DNA from 3 places in the Arthrobacter sp. CAN_A212 genome. Region 1 is predicted to be linked to each of the others. Evidence: riboswitches for the same ligand, from Rfam matches in the RefSeq annotation. Region 1 holds a riboswitch; each other region holds the start of a gene.
What was found. Region 1 has a riboswitch for cyclic di-AMP ahead of IWX64_RS07760 (C40 family peptidase). Riboswitches for the same ligand answer to the same signal wherever they lie in the genome.
Positions count from the first base shown of each region.

Region 1 (4,922 bases):
CCGAGCTACTGGGCATTCTTCCCGCGGCGTCGCTCCACACGCCCTACGGGATGACCGAAGCGTTGCCCGTCACCGACGTCGACCTCGGGTTGATCCTTTCGGCCGAAGCCGACGCTGCTGCCGGGAACGTGGTGGGCGCTGGGAACGGCGTCTGCGTGGGCCGGGCCGTCGCGGGAGCACGGATCGCCGTCAGTGAACTCAACCAGGCGGGGACCGCCGACGGCGAACCCACCACCGAGGCTGGGGTGACCGGGGAAATCCTCATCGATGCTCCCCATGTGAAGGATCGCTACTACCGACTGTGGCTCACCCAGAGCGAGAGCTCGCGGACCGGTGGCTGGCACCGCACCGGGGATATCGGACATTTCGATTGCGACGGCCGGCTCTGGGTCGAGGGACGGCTTCCCCACCTGATCACCCCGGCCGCTGGTGTTCTTACCCCGGTAGGGGTGGAGCAGGCTCTTGAGGCGGTGGACGTCGTCGGGCTCGCAGCGGTAGTGGGCGTGGGGCCTGCTGGCACCCAGGCGGTGGTCGCGGTGGTCGAGACTATCCCGGCGACGGCAAAACCGGGGCTCGCACCCGCATCGCTGGCGTCCGAGGCACGCAGTGCCGCCCGCACCGCTGGCGCTGAGCTGTCCGCGGTCCTGGTGGTTCCCGCGCTGCCCACGGACATCCGGCACAACGCCAAGATTGACCGGACTGCCGTGGCACGGTGGGCCGCCGGGGTGCTGGCCGGCGGAAAGATCGGCAAACTGTGAGGGTCCTGGTCACCGGTGCCAGCGGGATGCTGGGCCGGGTGACTGCCGAGTTGCTGCAGGCCCAGGGCCACGAGGTGCGCACGTTTCAGCGACGTCCAGCCGGACTGAGCGGCATCGAGGACAGCCTGGGATCAATCACCGATCCCACTGCCGTCCAGCGGGCGGTGCTGGGCATGGATGCTGTGGTGCATCTGGCGGCCAAGGTCTCGTTCGCCGGAGCGGCAGCTGACTTCGAAGCAGTCAATGTGGAGGGCACCCGGTGCCTGCTGGATGCGGCGCGCACCGCCGGGGTGCGGGACTTCGTGTTCATCTCCTCCCCCTCGGTGGCGCACGTGGGTACGTCGATCGTGGGGCAGGCTGCCACTGATGCAACGCCGGAGAAGGTATTGGGCCACTACGCCCAAACAAAGGCCCGCGCCGAACTCATCGCACTGCAGGCCAACAGCGACAGCTTCCGCGTTGCGGCAGTCAGGCCACACATTGTGTGGGGTCCAGGCGACACCCAACTGGTGGAGCGGGTGTTGCAGCGGGCGCGAGCCGGGCGTCTCCCCGTCCTGGACGCTGGCACCGCACTGGTTGACACCACCTACGTCGATAACGCCGCCGAGGCGATCGCCGCTGCCCTCGGCCGGATGGACCGGGTAGCGGGGTTGGCGGTCGTGGTCACCAACGGAGAGCCCCGGCCCATCGGCGAACTGATCGCGGGCATCTGCCGGGCGGGTGGGGTTCGCCCGCCGCGGTGGAGCGTTCCCGGAAGGGTGGCACGTGGCGCGGGGTCGCTGGTTGAGTTCGTGTGGCAGCGCAGCGGGGCCGATGCGGAACCACCGATGACCCGGTTCCTGGCGGAGCAACTCTCCACTGCACACTGGTTCGATCAGCGGCGTACCCGCGACCTGCTGGGCTGGACGCCCGGCGTGTCACTCGATGAGGGCCTGGCCAGGCTCTCGGAGCACTACCGGCAGCTGTAGCCAGGAGTCCTCTGCACACCGAATATCCTCTGCCCGCTGAATACTGGGGCGTACGCTCCGGGACCATACGTCGGTGAAAATGCGCATATGAGCGCGAAAGTGGACACACGAATGCGCCACCGGAATTCTCCGATGGCGCATTCGTTAGTTGTGCCCGATCTCCTCAGGTTGCCTGCGGCGACGGCTTCAAGCCTGACGGCCTTCAGCCTACGAACCCCCGGTCAGAGGCTAAGCCTGGTCAGAGGCTAAGCCTGGTCAGACACAACCGGTCAGACACTTAGGGAGTGTAGTACCCAACAACAGGCATTGCGTCGACCGCGTGGACCAGGGTGCCCTGGCTGGGGTTCAGCGCGCTGACCATCTGGCCGTCACCAATGTAGATGCCGACGTGTCCGCCGCCGTTCTGGATGACGAGGTCACCTGGCTGCGGGTTGCTGGTGCGGGCTGAGGCAGCCATCTGTGCCTGGCTGGTGCGGGGCAGGTCGATGCCGTGCTGGGCGAAGACCCACTGCGTGAAGCCTGAGCAGTCCCAGGCGCCCGGGGTGGTGCCACCGTAGACGTAGCCCGAGCCGACCATCGACAGCGCGGTGCCAACGATGCCTGAGCTCGATGCCTGTCCACCGGTGGATGCTGCTGCCATCGGGGTGATGGCTTCAGAGGCGGTGGTGATGCCCAGGGTGCTGGTCTCGGCTGGAGCGGCCGGAGCCGGCGCGGCCGGAGCCGGCGCGGCAACGGTCACCGCGGCGGCTGGTGCCGCAGCGGGTGCTGGTGCTGCTACCTGGGTGGCCTGGGTGGTGCCGCCCGAAAGGGAAATAACGTCACCCGGGAAGATGACCGAGTCGTAGCTGAGGCCGTTCAGGGCGAACAGCGACTCAAGGCTGACACCCTGGGCTGCAGCGATGTTTCCGAGGGTGTCCCCGGCCTGAACGGTGTAGGTTGCTGATCCAGCGCTCTGGACGGCTGGCGCCGAGGCGGCTGGCTGGACGGTGATTTCACCGGCTGCATTGGCCGGGAGTCCGGCACTGAGCATGAGACCGGATGCGGCGACAACCACAGCGGCTGGACGGCCGAAGGCGCCAGCGTGTGAGCTGACTGCTTTGGAAACGGTCTTGAGCGCGCTCGGTGGGGTGGCGCGGTGACGCGCGATGTGATTCTTGGACATGATCTAGCCTCTCCCGATGCCTACGAAGTTAGCTGTCGGATTCGGATGGGAGCCACCCGGACTCGAAATCGAGTCTTCACCCCAAGGCCGTCGATCGACGGCCACTATTGGTTCCTCCGCTTCTGCCGGATATGTGCGGACGGACCTCACGACATCGGCAGAATTGGGCAATCTGTCGGGAGGACGCTGAGTTGAACGGAACCCTGCGCGCTGACCACTGTACCTAGGGTCGTCCAGTTTTGTCACATTTGTATTACGGCGGCGCTGTGATGGGTAGCGATTCGATAACTCGCGTCGGGGTGATGAACCATGCTCGGGCGCTGGGAAGGTTTCCATTGCATGATGGTCCCGCACGGTCGACGCCCGCGGCGGCTTCTCCCCCGGTATGTGGGCAAGGCCCCGGTGTGGAGAACTAGTCGGCGCCCGCGGCGTTGCGCAAAAACCGTGATACCGCCTAACCGGACTACCGCTTACCAGCGCCCGTTGCGGGGCTTTGGCTGGCAGCGGGGACAGCTGAACGAGGACCGGTTCATGAACATTTCACGGCGGATCAGGGAGCTACCGTGGAATCCCGGGTCGGCGGCACAGCGGGTACACGGTTCGCCCTCCCTGCCGTAGGCGTTGAGGGAACGCGCGAAATACCCTGAGGTCCCGTTGACGTTCACATACAGGGAGTCGAAGCTGGTCCCGCCGGCGTCCAGTGCGCGCAGCATGACGTCGCGGCAGGCATCGATCAGTCGGAGCGCATCGCCCCGTCGCATCGTTTCGGTGGGTCGTGCATAGTGCACGCGGGCAGACCAGAGCGCCTCATCGGCGTAGATATTGCCGATACCCGAGACCAGTGACTGATCCAGGAGCGCCCGCTTGATGCCCGTCCTGCGCCGGCGCAACTTCGCATAGAAGTCGGCAAAGGAGAACGCCGGGTCCAGTGGGTCTCGCGCAATGTGGGCCGCCTCGACGGGGATCAGTGGCAGCGGGCTTTCGCCGAGGCCACCGGCGTGACCGTCGGCGGTGGGAATCATCGACGTCACGAAGAGGCCACCGAAGATGCGTTGATCGACGAAGCGGAGTTCCCTCGGGAGCGGTCCGGCGTCGGCAGTGGACGCCGCAGAGAGCGTGAGCCGGACCCGAAGGTGTTTCTCCTCGGGTGCTTCGGCGTCCTGGACGAGCAGTTGCCCGCTCATCCCGAGATGCGCCATCAGTGCAACAGGCGGTCCTGCAGTGTCTGTGTCGGCCGTAGCTGCAGTGTCTGACGGCTTTGCGGTAGCTGCCAGCGGGAGCCAGAGGAACTTGCCCCGGCGGACTACGTCCAGGACCCGGGCGCCCACCAGATTGCCGGTGAAGTCCTCGCCGCCGAGGGCGTGGCGGCGGATCGACCGCGGGTCGAGGATGTCGACGTCGTCAATGGTGCGTCCCAGGACCCAGCGCGCGAGGCCACGGCGCACCACCTCGACCTCGGGAAGCTCTGGCATGGGTGCGTGCTTAAGCCGACGCGGCGGATGCCGGATTGGCGAAGCCGATGACAGGGTCAGGAACAGTGTCAGCGCCGTCAGGGTGAATCCCGTCGTGGGCGACGTTGGGCACTTCAACCGGGACCACTACCGTCTGGGCCGCTGTTTTGGGTTCAGCGGCGATAACCCGGAGCATCTTCCAGGAGGCGGCAGCAGCCTCCTGTTCGGCTTCCTTCTTGGAAGGACCCGATCCGGAGCCATAGGGCTTGCCTCCGACCGTGAGGAGTGCTTCGAAGGTGCGGGCGTGGTCGGGGCCGAATCCGGTGACCTTGTAGTCGATGGTGCCCAGGCGGCGCGCAGCGGCGATCTCCTGGATATTGGTCTTCCAGTCGGTGCCGGCGCCCATGGCGGCAGCGCTTCCCAACAGGGGACCCACCAGGCGCATCACCATGGCCCGGGCTATTTCGATCCCGTTGCTGAGGTAGGTCGCGCCAATGACGGCTTCCATCGTGTCAGCGAGAATCGATGCCTTGTTCCGCCCGTTGGTCAGCTTCTCGCCCTGGCCCAGCAGGACATGCTGGCC
Region 1 covers NZ_JADOUT010000007.1:98,016-102,937, forward strand. The annotation lists gene IWX64_RS07750 (alpha/beta fold hydrolase) at 1-758, shown strand, start outside; gene IWX64_RS07755 (NAD-dependent epimerase/dehydratase family protein) at 755-1,726, shown strand; gene IWX64_RS07760 (C40 family peptidase) at 2,004-2,888, opposite strand; cyclic di-AMP (ydaO/yuaA leader) riboswitch at 2,892-3,058, opposite strand; gene mutM (bifunctional DNA-formamidopyrimidine glycosylase/DNA-(apurinic or apyrimidinic site) lyase) at 3,359-4,360, opposite strand; gene rnc (ribonuclease III) at 4,371-4,922, opposite strand, start outside.

Region 2 (4,922 bases), on a different contig from region 1:
TGATCATCGGGATCCTCGCAATGCACGTATGGATGGGCGGTCACGGCTCGTCAACGCACGGTGCTTCGGCGCAAGGCGCCTCAGCCCACGGCGCAGTGCTTTCGACCAGCTCCATGACAGCGGACACCGAACATGCGACGTCCCTGAGCGGTTCCCACCACGTCCAGGCAAACGATGTCCCCGCAGCCCCCCCGGGAGAGAGCGCCGGCGAATTGGGACAGGGGTGTATTGGGTCTTGCGGCAACGACGGCGCGGCCCTGGGGATGTGTCTCCTGGCGGTCATCGTCGTCGCCGCCCTGGCGTTCCTGGTACGTTCCGGCCAATTCGTTCCCGGGTCAGTGCTTCTGCGCGGTCCGCCATTGATCCGCTTGCGACCCCTCTCGATCCCTGTTCCTTCTCTGATTCAACTCTGTATCAGCCGGACATAAAACACCGGCACCTGCCGTCGTAGTGAACGCGATTGCGCGCACCCGACGGCCTACACGCCCAGCATGGGACCCACTACAGACTATTCATCAGATGAATTCACTAAGGATCAGATCACCATGAAGCGCTACCTCTCCCTCTCAGCACTGAGCGTCGCAGCCATCATCACCCTTGCAGGGTGCGGAAGCGACAACGAACCCGCCACCCCGGGGGTCGAACCAACCGCTTCCACCCAGGAATCATTACCGTCAGCACCCGAATCCGGTGCTGAGGTGTCCGCCGAACACAACAGCGCCGATGCCATGTTCGCCCAGATGATGATTCCCCACCACCAGCAGGCAGTGGAAATGAGCGACATGATGCTCGCCAAGGACGGCATCAGCCCTGAGATCACCGACCTCTCCACCAGGATCAAAGCTGCGCAGGGCCCCGAAATAGAAACCATGACCAGCTGGCTAGAAGCCTGGGACCGGCCGGTCATGCCCGAAGGTGGCATGGACGGGCATGACATGGGGTCCATGGGTGGCATGGACGGGATGCTGGACGAGGATCAGATGGCCGAACTGCAATCAGCCGAAGGTGACGACGCTGCCCGGATGTTCCTTGAGTTCATGACCGAACACCACAACGGTGCGATCGACATGGCGCAGGAAGAAATTGACAACGGCGAGAACCCGGAAGCGATCGATCTCGCTGAGACGATCGTGGAAACCCAGCAGGCCGAAATCCAGGAGATGGAAGAACTACTCTCCGAGCTCTAACCTGCCGCGAGTTCACTAGGGGGAGGGCTAGACATCTGGCCCTCCCCACTTTCTCCCTTACTTCCTGTGACCCGAAAGATCATCACCGTGCCCCGCACCAAACTTTTTCTCTTATACCCGCAACGACACGCCAAGCTCGTGGTTCTCACGGCCGGCCTCCTGGTCCTCACGGCCTGCTCACCGCAGGCGGCACCGAGCTCCGGCACCAGCGAATCCTCCGGCTCTGCCACAAGCGCGCAGGGCTACCCCACCGGTCACGTCCACGGAATGAGCGTGAATCCGGACACGAACCAGGTCTTGCTGGCCACCCATGATGGGCTGTTCGACATCTCGGAGTCGCCAGCAATCCAGATCGGGCCGACCATCGACCTGATGGGCTTCACCACGGCAGGGAACGGCGACCTATATGCCTCGGGTCATCCCGGTTCGGGAACCAATTTGCCCGACCCGGTGGGGCTGATCCGGTCCACCGATCGAGGCCGAACCTGGGAACCGCTGTCCCGGCAAGGAGAGTCCGACTTCCATGCCCTCGCCATCACCGACGGCGGAATAGTCGGTTTCGACGGCCAGCTTCAGACCAGTGCCGAGGGGACCTTATGGCAGCCCGTGGCAGAGCAGATACCCGTGTTCAACCTGGCCGCCAGCCCCCGGGACAGTGTTGTGCTCGCGACCACCGAGGAAGGCCTGCAACGCTCCACCGACGGCGGCGTGACGTGGGCAGCCGTGCCGGAGGCACCGTTGCTGATGTTCACGGCACTTTCTGAAGGGAAAGCCGCCGGAATCACGCCCGAGGGGCAGATCCATACCAGCGCTGACGCTGGTCTGACCTGGGTCGAACAGGGTTCAGCTCCCGGCGAGGCAGCAGCGGTTGCCACTCAGCTGCTCGACGACTCCACACTGCGGATCTGGGTGGCGACCGAAAACAGTGTCCAGGTCTCTAATGACAACGGGCAAACCTTCACGGACATCAGATCCAACCATCAGTAGTTGCTGGTGAAGCACGCATCGCTACAGGAAGCGGCGATCCGGCCATTCGGGCACCTTGCGGCGGAAGCGCTATTCACCGTCGCCGACGGCACCGACGGTATCGAATGATCCCGAGAAGTGGACCCGGGCACGGGGGCCGAAACGCCTTCATAGGTTTGATTTGAGTCGCCGGCACGCAAAACGGCAGGGTCGGTGTAGACCGACCTCTCGCCGTCTTCGGCTGCGAAAATCGCGGCCACCATCCCAGGCGCAATTGCTGCGGCTGCGATCGCGCCTGGGATCCGCGAGGCCCCGGAGTCATCGGAGGAACCACTCACCACCTCGATCTGGATCGGTACACTCGCGCTGCCGTGGTTGGCGGCCATGTTGTCCGCCGTGATCCGAGCCGAGCACTGGTGGTTAAGTCCAGTTTCTCCGGGAGAACCAAGAGGCGAAATGGGGTCCCTCGACCGTCGGTTACCCGTGAGTAGGGCAACACCCTAAAGAGGGCCGTAACCGTAACGTGACATCCATACCTGGGTGGGGTACTCTCATTCGAGTGATCCCGGCACCCCGCCGAGATCATAATCCCGCGCAGAATGCCGAGCCCTGCCGCTGCACCGGGACCCGTTCGCACAATCCAGATGGCAGGGACGGGGGAACCACGTTTCCACCGGGCCACCGCACGCGGTGACCCTCGGGGTTAAGTCGATCTGACTATCCAGTGCAAATCTGCCGCATCGTTTGCGATGGGCAGAAAGCTCAAGGATGGTGGACGGCCGGGTGACTCCCATCCGAACCCGACAGCTCACCCCGCAGGCATGGGAGAGGCAACCACCATGTCACGTAAGTCCATTTCGGCACGCCACCGCGCGGCCACCACCCACTCCATCGCTCTTGAAGGTCTGACCCAGTCCGCCAAGACCAATGCCGTAGCACTGGGCAAGCCAGCCATCATCGCCGTCGCGACCGGCAGCCTCGTCTTCTCCGTCGGAGCGACCGCCCACGCAGGAACCTACACGCAGGGCGAAGCAACGACCGCCTCCGCAGTCTCAGCACCCGCCGCTTCCGGAGTTCACACTGTTGCTGCCGGGGACACCCTGGGCGCAATCGCGGCACAGAATGGTATCAACCTCGACACCCTCCTGGCGCAGAACGGGCTGTCCTACGCCTCGGTCATCTACCCCGGACAGCAGATCCAGCTCACCGGTGGGGCAGCCGTCAGCGCGGCAGCCGTGCCAGCAGCTACTGCAAGCCAGGCCTTCTACTCGGCACCTGCACCAGTCGCTCCGGCAGCAGCACCAGCCGTTCAGGCAGCAGCACCCGCTCCAGCAGCGGCACCCGTTTCCGCAGAACCAGCAATGATGACCTTGGCTTCCAGCCCCATCACCCCGATTGCGTCTGCAGCTAAGGCAGCTCCGTCAGTTTCAGCCAGCGGAGTCGGCGCAGCACTGGTCGCTTCGGCCTATGGGCAGATCGGGTCCATCCAGGACTGCACCGTCCTCGTCGAACGCGCTCTGCGCTCCATCGGCCTGAACGTCGGCGACCTCGGCCCCTCACAGTTCGCTCAGTACGGCTCGGTTGTATCCTCGCCAGCGCCGGGTGACCTCGTGATCAACGCCGGACACATCGCGATCTACGTTGGCGGTGGCAAGGTCATCAGCAGCGGCATGAACGGTGCCAACCTGACGATGGAGCACCCACTGTCCGATCTCGCCGGTTCATACTTCGTGCGAGTCAACGGCTAACATCTCAAGCTCTCGGACTCGTTCCGTGAACTGAACATAAGTGGCAGGTACCCTGGACGGAGGGCACCTGCCACTTATGTGTTCCGTTCAACCCTGACTCGACATGCCGCTGTTTTTCTCACGGTGTCGTACTTGCTAGCCGGAGATGTTTGCTGCGTCGTACCAGCGCAGAACCCGGAGTGCCCTGAGGGTGTTCCACCGACTCGAGCTGCCATCGGGTTCTTCGAATCGAAAGTGGACCGCGCCGGGGTGAGTCTTATCCAGCAGCCAACCTCCATCTGGCTGACGCTTCGCGCGAACATGTTCGACCGCCTCGGCCAGCCGCGGATCAGCCGGTCCGCCACGCAGGGCGAAGTAGCTCGTCGCCTTGAGCAGGTCATAGTGCCAGCGGGGAGGGTAGGAAAACTGAAGCCATCTCGGGTTCACCACCTCACCGGTGCGCAAGGACCGGAACAGGCTGCGTCGAAGCAAATACTCCTCGCCCTCATAGCGAGCCCTGCGGACCTCCTCGGACCTACCAGTGTGTCGCTCCCACCTCAGTAGGGCGTCGACTACGTCAAGAGTGCTCGCGAAAGATCCGGGAGCCGAACGGGACTCGGCCCAGCAGTTCCAGCCACCATCAGGCAATTGGTCGGCCACGAGTCGCTGCACCACCGGGCCGACGTCGATGCCTAGGTAGGTGCCGATCAGAATAGTGCCAGCATTAATGCAGCAGTCGACTTCACCGGCGAAAAAGGGCAATCCGTCATACTCCCACCGGCAGTTGCGCGCGACCAGCCGGGCTGTCTCACCCATCATCGTGCTGTTCGGAGATAAGCCCAGGTGACACAGGTCGAGCAGCACCGGGTAGGTAGAGGTCCATGGTTGCCCCTGCTGTTCACCTGGTGTCTCGATCGGTTCCTCGTCAGGTGATGGGAACGACGGCGGTGGCTCGCTGGCAGCAAGGGCCTGCGCCGTGCTTTCGGCGAACGCCGCGGTATTAGGGAAGCATGCGCCGTCCGCCCACTGTCCATCGGGTGCC
Region 2 covers NZ_JADOUT010000038.1:267-5,188, reverse strand. The annotation lists gene IWX64_RS16065 (hypothetical protein) at 1-428, shown strand, start outside; gene IWX64_RS16060 (DUF305 domain-containing protein) at 546-1,187, shown strand; gene IWX64_RS16055 (F510_1955 family glycosylhydrolase) at 1,254-2,174, shown strand; cyclic di-AMP (ydaO/yuaA leader) riboswitch at 2,776-2,990, shown strand; gene IWX64_RS16050 (C40 family peptidase) at 2,993-3,901, shown strand; gene IWX64_RS16045 (hypothetical protein) at 4,037-4,922, opposite strand, start outside.
Region 2: linked by a shared signal. The riboswitch ahead of IWX64_RS16050 (C40 family peptidase) and the one ahead of IWX64_RS07760 (C40 family peptidase) in region 1 are both predicted to bind cyclic di-AMP.

Region 3 (4,922 bases), on a different contig from region 1:
GTGGTCGACGGCGGCAGCCAGTGCGGCGGCGGGCCCACCAAAGGGCGGCGACTCTCGGACAAACTCACGGAGCAGCTGTCCGTCGGCGGGCGTTGTGGTTGCGCCGTCCGAGCCAAGTCCACCGGCCAGCGAATGTTCCTCGGGTCCCACTACCACCACCCGGCGCGCGTCTGCTACGGCGAGACAGGTGAGGTCGAGCAAGCTCCGCCCATCGCGTTCCAGGCGGGCCTTCGGTGTGCCTCCCAGGCGGGACGAGCGCCCCCCAGACAGCACAACGGCGTTGAAGACAACGGGTGACTGAGCACTCAAGCGGCGGTCTCCGAGCGGAGGAAAGCGCTCCACTGTGGGGCAGGCTTCTCAATCTCGCGAAGCTGCCAGGGGTTCCCGCGGGGCGGCTGCGGGGTCATCCGGAGCTGCCAGCCGAGCGAGGCGAGGGTTTTGTCGCCCTTGTCGTTGTTGCACCGCAGACAGCAGGCCACCAGGTTCTCCCAGCTCGAGTCCCCGCCGCGGGACCGGGGGAAGACGTGGTCGATGGTGGCGGCGGCTTTGCCGCAATAGGCGCACAGGTGGTTGTCACGCCGCAGGACACCCCGCCGGGTAGCAACAAGGGTGTGCCGGTAGGGAATTTTCACGTACCGGTTCAGCAGGATGACCGAGGGCCGACCGAGGATTTCGTTGGGTCCGATCACCGGTTCCTCCCCCTCCGCGACGACACTTGCCTTGCCCGCGAGCACAAGGACCAGCGCCCGGCGGAAGGTCACTACCGCCAGTGGCTCATATCCAGCATTCAGAACGAGAGTGCGCATGCACATTCCTCTTTGCCGAGAATTGCCCGCGTCCCTGTGGTCCGGGGAAACAGGACTACAACTGACTTATTTTATGTAAGGGTAGTTCGGCTGGCACCCGGTTTGCCAATTCTCACCGCTGGTGGCCGCCCGTGTCGTGCGTGTCGTACCTCTGGAGTGACGGCCCCAGACGCAGAAAGGACCCGGGGATCGAAATCCTCCGGGTCCTTTCTGGTGGTTCGTGGTGGGTTAGCCGCCGACGCGGATGTAGACCGGGCCGGAACCGAGATCGGCGGGGGCGACTACCGTCTGGTTGCCGTTGAATCCACCGTGGACGGCCTTGCCGCCGCCGATGTAGACGGCGATGTGGGCAACGCCAGCGCCACCGTCTGCGTAGTAGATGAGGTCGCCGGGGATGGCCTCGCCGCCGCTGACCGTGCGGCCCAGGGAAAGGTATCCGGCTGGCCAGCCGTGGAAGTTGATGCCTGCGGCTGCAAGGGCGTTGCTCACAAGGCGGGTGCAGTCCTGGGTGACACCGAGCTGGCCCTGGGCTGCGGCAGCAATGGTGGCGGCCACGCCTGAGGATACGGCGGGGGTCTTCTTGGCGGCTGGAGCCTTGGGAGCCGGTGCGGCTGGGGCTGCTGGGGCTGGGGCTGCTGGGGCTGGGGCTGCTGGGGCTGGGGCTGCTGGGGCTGGGGCTGCTGGGGCTGCTGGAGTGACTGCGGCTGCCGGAGCTGCCGGAACGACTACGGCAGGTGCTGCTGGCGCGACTGGTTCTGCTGCGACCGCTGGGGCTACAGTTACCGGCTCGGAGACAGCGGGCTCCGTGGCGACGGGCTCTGCTGCCGGTGCCTCGACGGGGGTTTCTTCGATCTCGGCAACCGTTTCGGCCTGAACCTTGACTGCCGGGGCTTTGACTACCGCGGGGGCTGCGACAGCCTTGACCGCTGTGCGGTTGAAGGCGATCTCGGCGTCTGCCGGAGCTTCGACAACTGCCGGTGCCGCCTGGATTTCCAGAGTGGAGGCGATGGTGGCTCGCTCGTTAGCCTGGGGGGAGAGATCAGCGGCGTTGGCTGATACTCCGCCGGTCAGTACCAGGCCGGTTGCTGCCGCGAGGACTGCGGCCTGACGACCGACCGAACCAGCGTTGGAGGACACGGCATCTGAGATGGCGGTCAAGGGGTTGGTGCGGACGGCACGGTGGCGGCCCAGAGCAGAGTTACATGACACGTTCGATTGCCTCTCCCAATTGCCTGCGAGGTGAGCTGTCGGATTCGGATGGGAGTCACCCGGCCGCGCGGTTCCTTTTCGGAATGGCACGACTTAACCCCAGGATTTCTTGCGAAACCCACTAATGTGGTTCCCCCGCCTCTGCCATGCGAATTGTGCGAACGGATCTCGGGCAGTGGCAGAGCTAGGCGATCTGCTCGAGAGTGACCAACCTAGAAGAATTGGGCACGAGATCGACGGTACATCAGATCAAACCTAATGTCACATTCCGGTCACGGAATGGTATGGAGATGGTTACGGCCATCACATCGGTCCTTCACAGCTACCGGCTTCTAGATGATGAGGTTCACTCGAAAGATATTCGTTCGTTACCCCAAAGGAGGGCAACTTGTCTGGACCATCCGCGGTTCAGAGCCACGCGGCTGCCCTTCGGCGCTAGCCGGCGGCTGGGGAAACAGACACGAACACGTGGGCTGCCACCTCGTGTGGGAGCTCCAGCGCACCCTCGATACCGTCCACTCGGACCGAGACGTAGTCCCCGACCGACTGCACAGAGATGGCAGTTCCGGGACGCAATCCACCCTCGTCCAGTTGGGAAAGCAGCTCCGGGTCCACCTGGATGGGTTCCGCAAGCCGGACCAGGGTAATCACAGATCCGGCCGGGGAAGTGCCGATCACCGATGAAAGGCTGCGCACCCCAACCGAGAACCCTTCGGCGGGCGGGCCGCCCAACGCTTCCAGCCCGGGGATGGGGTTGCCGTAGGGAGACTCGGTCGGCTTGCCGAGCAGCTCGTAGAGGCGTTGCTCAACCCGTTCGCTCATGACGTGCTCCCAGCGGCAGGCTTCCTCGTGGACGTAGGCCCAGTCGAGGCCGATCACATCCGACAGCAGCCGTTCAGCAAGGCGGTGCTTCCGCATTACACCGATCGCGCGGCGCCGTCCCAGGTCAGTGAATTCGAGGTGACGGTCGCCGGACACCACCACCAGTCCGTCGCGCTCCATCCGTCCGATGGTCTGCGAGACGGTGGGGCCTGAATGGCGGAGGCGTTCAGCGATCCGGGCGCGGAGGGCAACAATGTTCTCCTCCTCCAGTTCCAGGATGGTCCGCAGATACATCTCAGTGGTATCGATGAGGTCCGTCATGCGGTTCAGCTCCTAGGCACTGGTGCGGGATGGAACAGCGGGCGGCTTTCGCGGTGCAAGCGCGGCGCCTGATGCCAGCGCCGAACACAAGTTCTACGCCTCCCAAGGTTAACCCATTTCCTGCTGGCCACGGCAATTGGCTGCCCTACGAGGGGCGCGGCGTAGGGCTGTTCATAATTGCGGGGGCTAGGCCGCCGTGCGGCAGAATGTATCCCGACGACGTCCCGCGCCAACCGCTTGGAGAGACCATGAGCATTTCCCCGGACCAAAAGATCCCCGCGGGGCTCCTCCCCGCCGACGGGCGCTTTGGTGCTGGCCCGTCGAAGGTTCGCGACGCCCAGTTGGAGGCGTTGACGCAGGCTGGCCGAACGCTGCTGGGAACCTCCCACCGTCAGGCACCGGTGCGGAACCTTGTCGGTTCCGTCCGCGAGGGCCTCAGCCAGCTGTTTTCTGCGCCGGCCGGCTATGAAGTGGTCCTGGGCGTCGGCGGGTCGACCGCTTTCTGGGACGTAGCGTCCTTCGGGCTGGTGCAGGACAAGGCCCAGCATCTGTCGTTCGGGGAATTCGGTTCCAAGTTCGCGTCCGCGACCAACCGGGCGCCCTTCCTGCAGGCGTCCTCGGTCATCACCTCCCCTCCCGGGACGCGCCCCACCCCCGAGGCTGAGGGGGGCGTCGACGTCTACGCCTGGCCGCAGAACGAAACCTCCACCGGCGTTGCCGCGCCGGTCCACCGGGTGGACGGCGCCGCACCCGACGCGCTGGTCCTCATTGACGCCACCTCGGCGGCCGGTGGCCTCGATGTCGACGTCAGCGCCTCCGATGTCTACTACTTTGCCCCGCAGAAAAACTTCGCGTCCGACGGCGGACTCTGGCTGGGCCTGTTTTCCCCCGCCGCGCTGGAACGCGCTGAGCGAATCGCCGCCACGGACCGTTGGATTCCCGACTTCCTGAGCCTCAAGACCGCCATCGACAATTCGCTGCTGAACCAGACCTACAACACTCCCGCCCTGGCCACCCTGGTCACGCTGAACGCCCAGGTCGAATGGTTGAACCAGAGCGGCGGGCTGGGGTTCGCTGCCGCCCGCACGGCCGACTCGGCGGGCAGGATCTATGAGTGGGCTGAGGCGTCCGACGTCGCCACCCCCTTCGTGGCCCGCCCGGAGGACCGCTCCAACGTCATTACGACCATCGACTTCGACGAATCCATCGACGCCGCACTGGTGGCGAAGGTGCTGCGCGCCAACGGAATTGTCGACGTCGAGCCCTACCGGAAGCTGGGCCGCAACCAACTGCGTATCGCGACGTTCGTCTCGATTGAGCCGGACGACGTGTCGGCGCTGCTGGCGTGCATCGACTTCGTGATCGGGCAGGCTTCGTAACCGGGAGGAACCGTCCTGTCAGGGGTCGGTGGCCGGCTTCCCGAAGTCGGTCTCAATCCGGAACCGTCGCCGCGGGGCGGATTCGTACCGCAGCCTGAGGTGGTGGGCGCGCCAGGCCCAGATCATCCCGGCCATTGCCGCGATAATACCTGCGGCTGCGGCGACGGCGAGGCTCCAGCGTGGCCCGAACGCGTTGGAGACCAGACCGACGATCGGTGCACCAATTGGGGTGCCACCCAGGAAAATAGCGAAGTACAGCGCCATCACCCGACCCCTCATCACCTGCTCGGTGGTGGTCTGGACATAGGCGTTGGCACTGGTCATCAGGGTGAGGGCGAACAGGCCAACCAGGACCAGCGTGATCCCGAAGAGCCAGACGGTGGGG
Region 3 covers NZ_JADOUT010000003.1:135,353-140,274, forward strand. The annotation lists gene mobA (molybdenum cofactor guanylyltransferase) at 1-309, opposite strand, end outside; gene IWX64_RS04915 (HNH endonuclease) at 306-806, opposite strand; gene IWX64_RS04920 (NlpC/P60 family protein) at 1,035-2,015, opposite strand; cyclic di-AMP (ydaO/yuaA leader) riboswitch at 2,021-2,185, opposite strand; gene IWX64_RS04925 (metal-dependent transcriptional regulator) at 2,451-3,158, opposite strand; gene serC (phosphoserine transaminase) at 3,407-4,537, shown strand; gene IWX64_RS04935 (MFS transporter) at 4,556-4,922, opposite strand, start outside.
Region 3: linked by a shared signal. The riboswitch ahead of IWX64_RS04920 (NlpC/P60 family protein) and the one ahead of IWX64_RS07760 (C40 family peptidase) in region 1 are both predicted to bind cyclic di-AMP.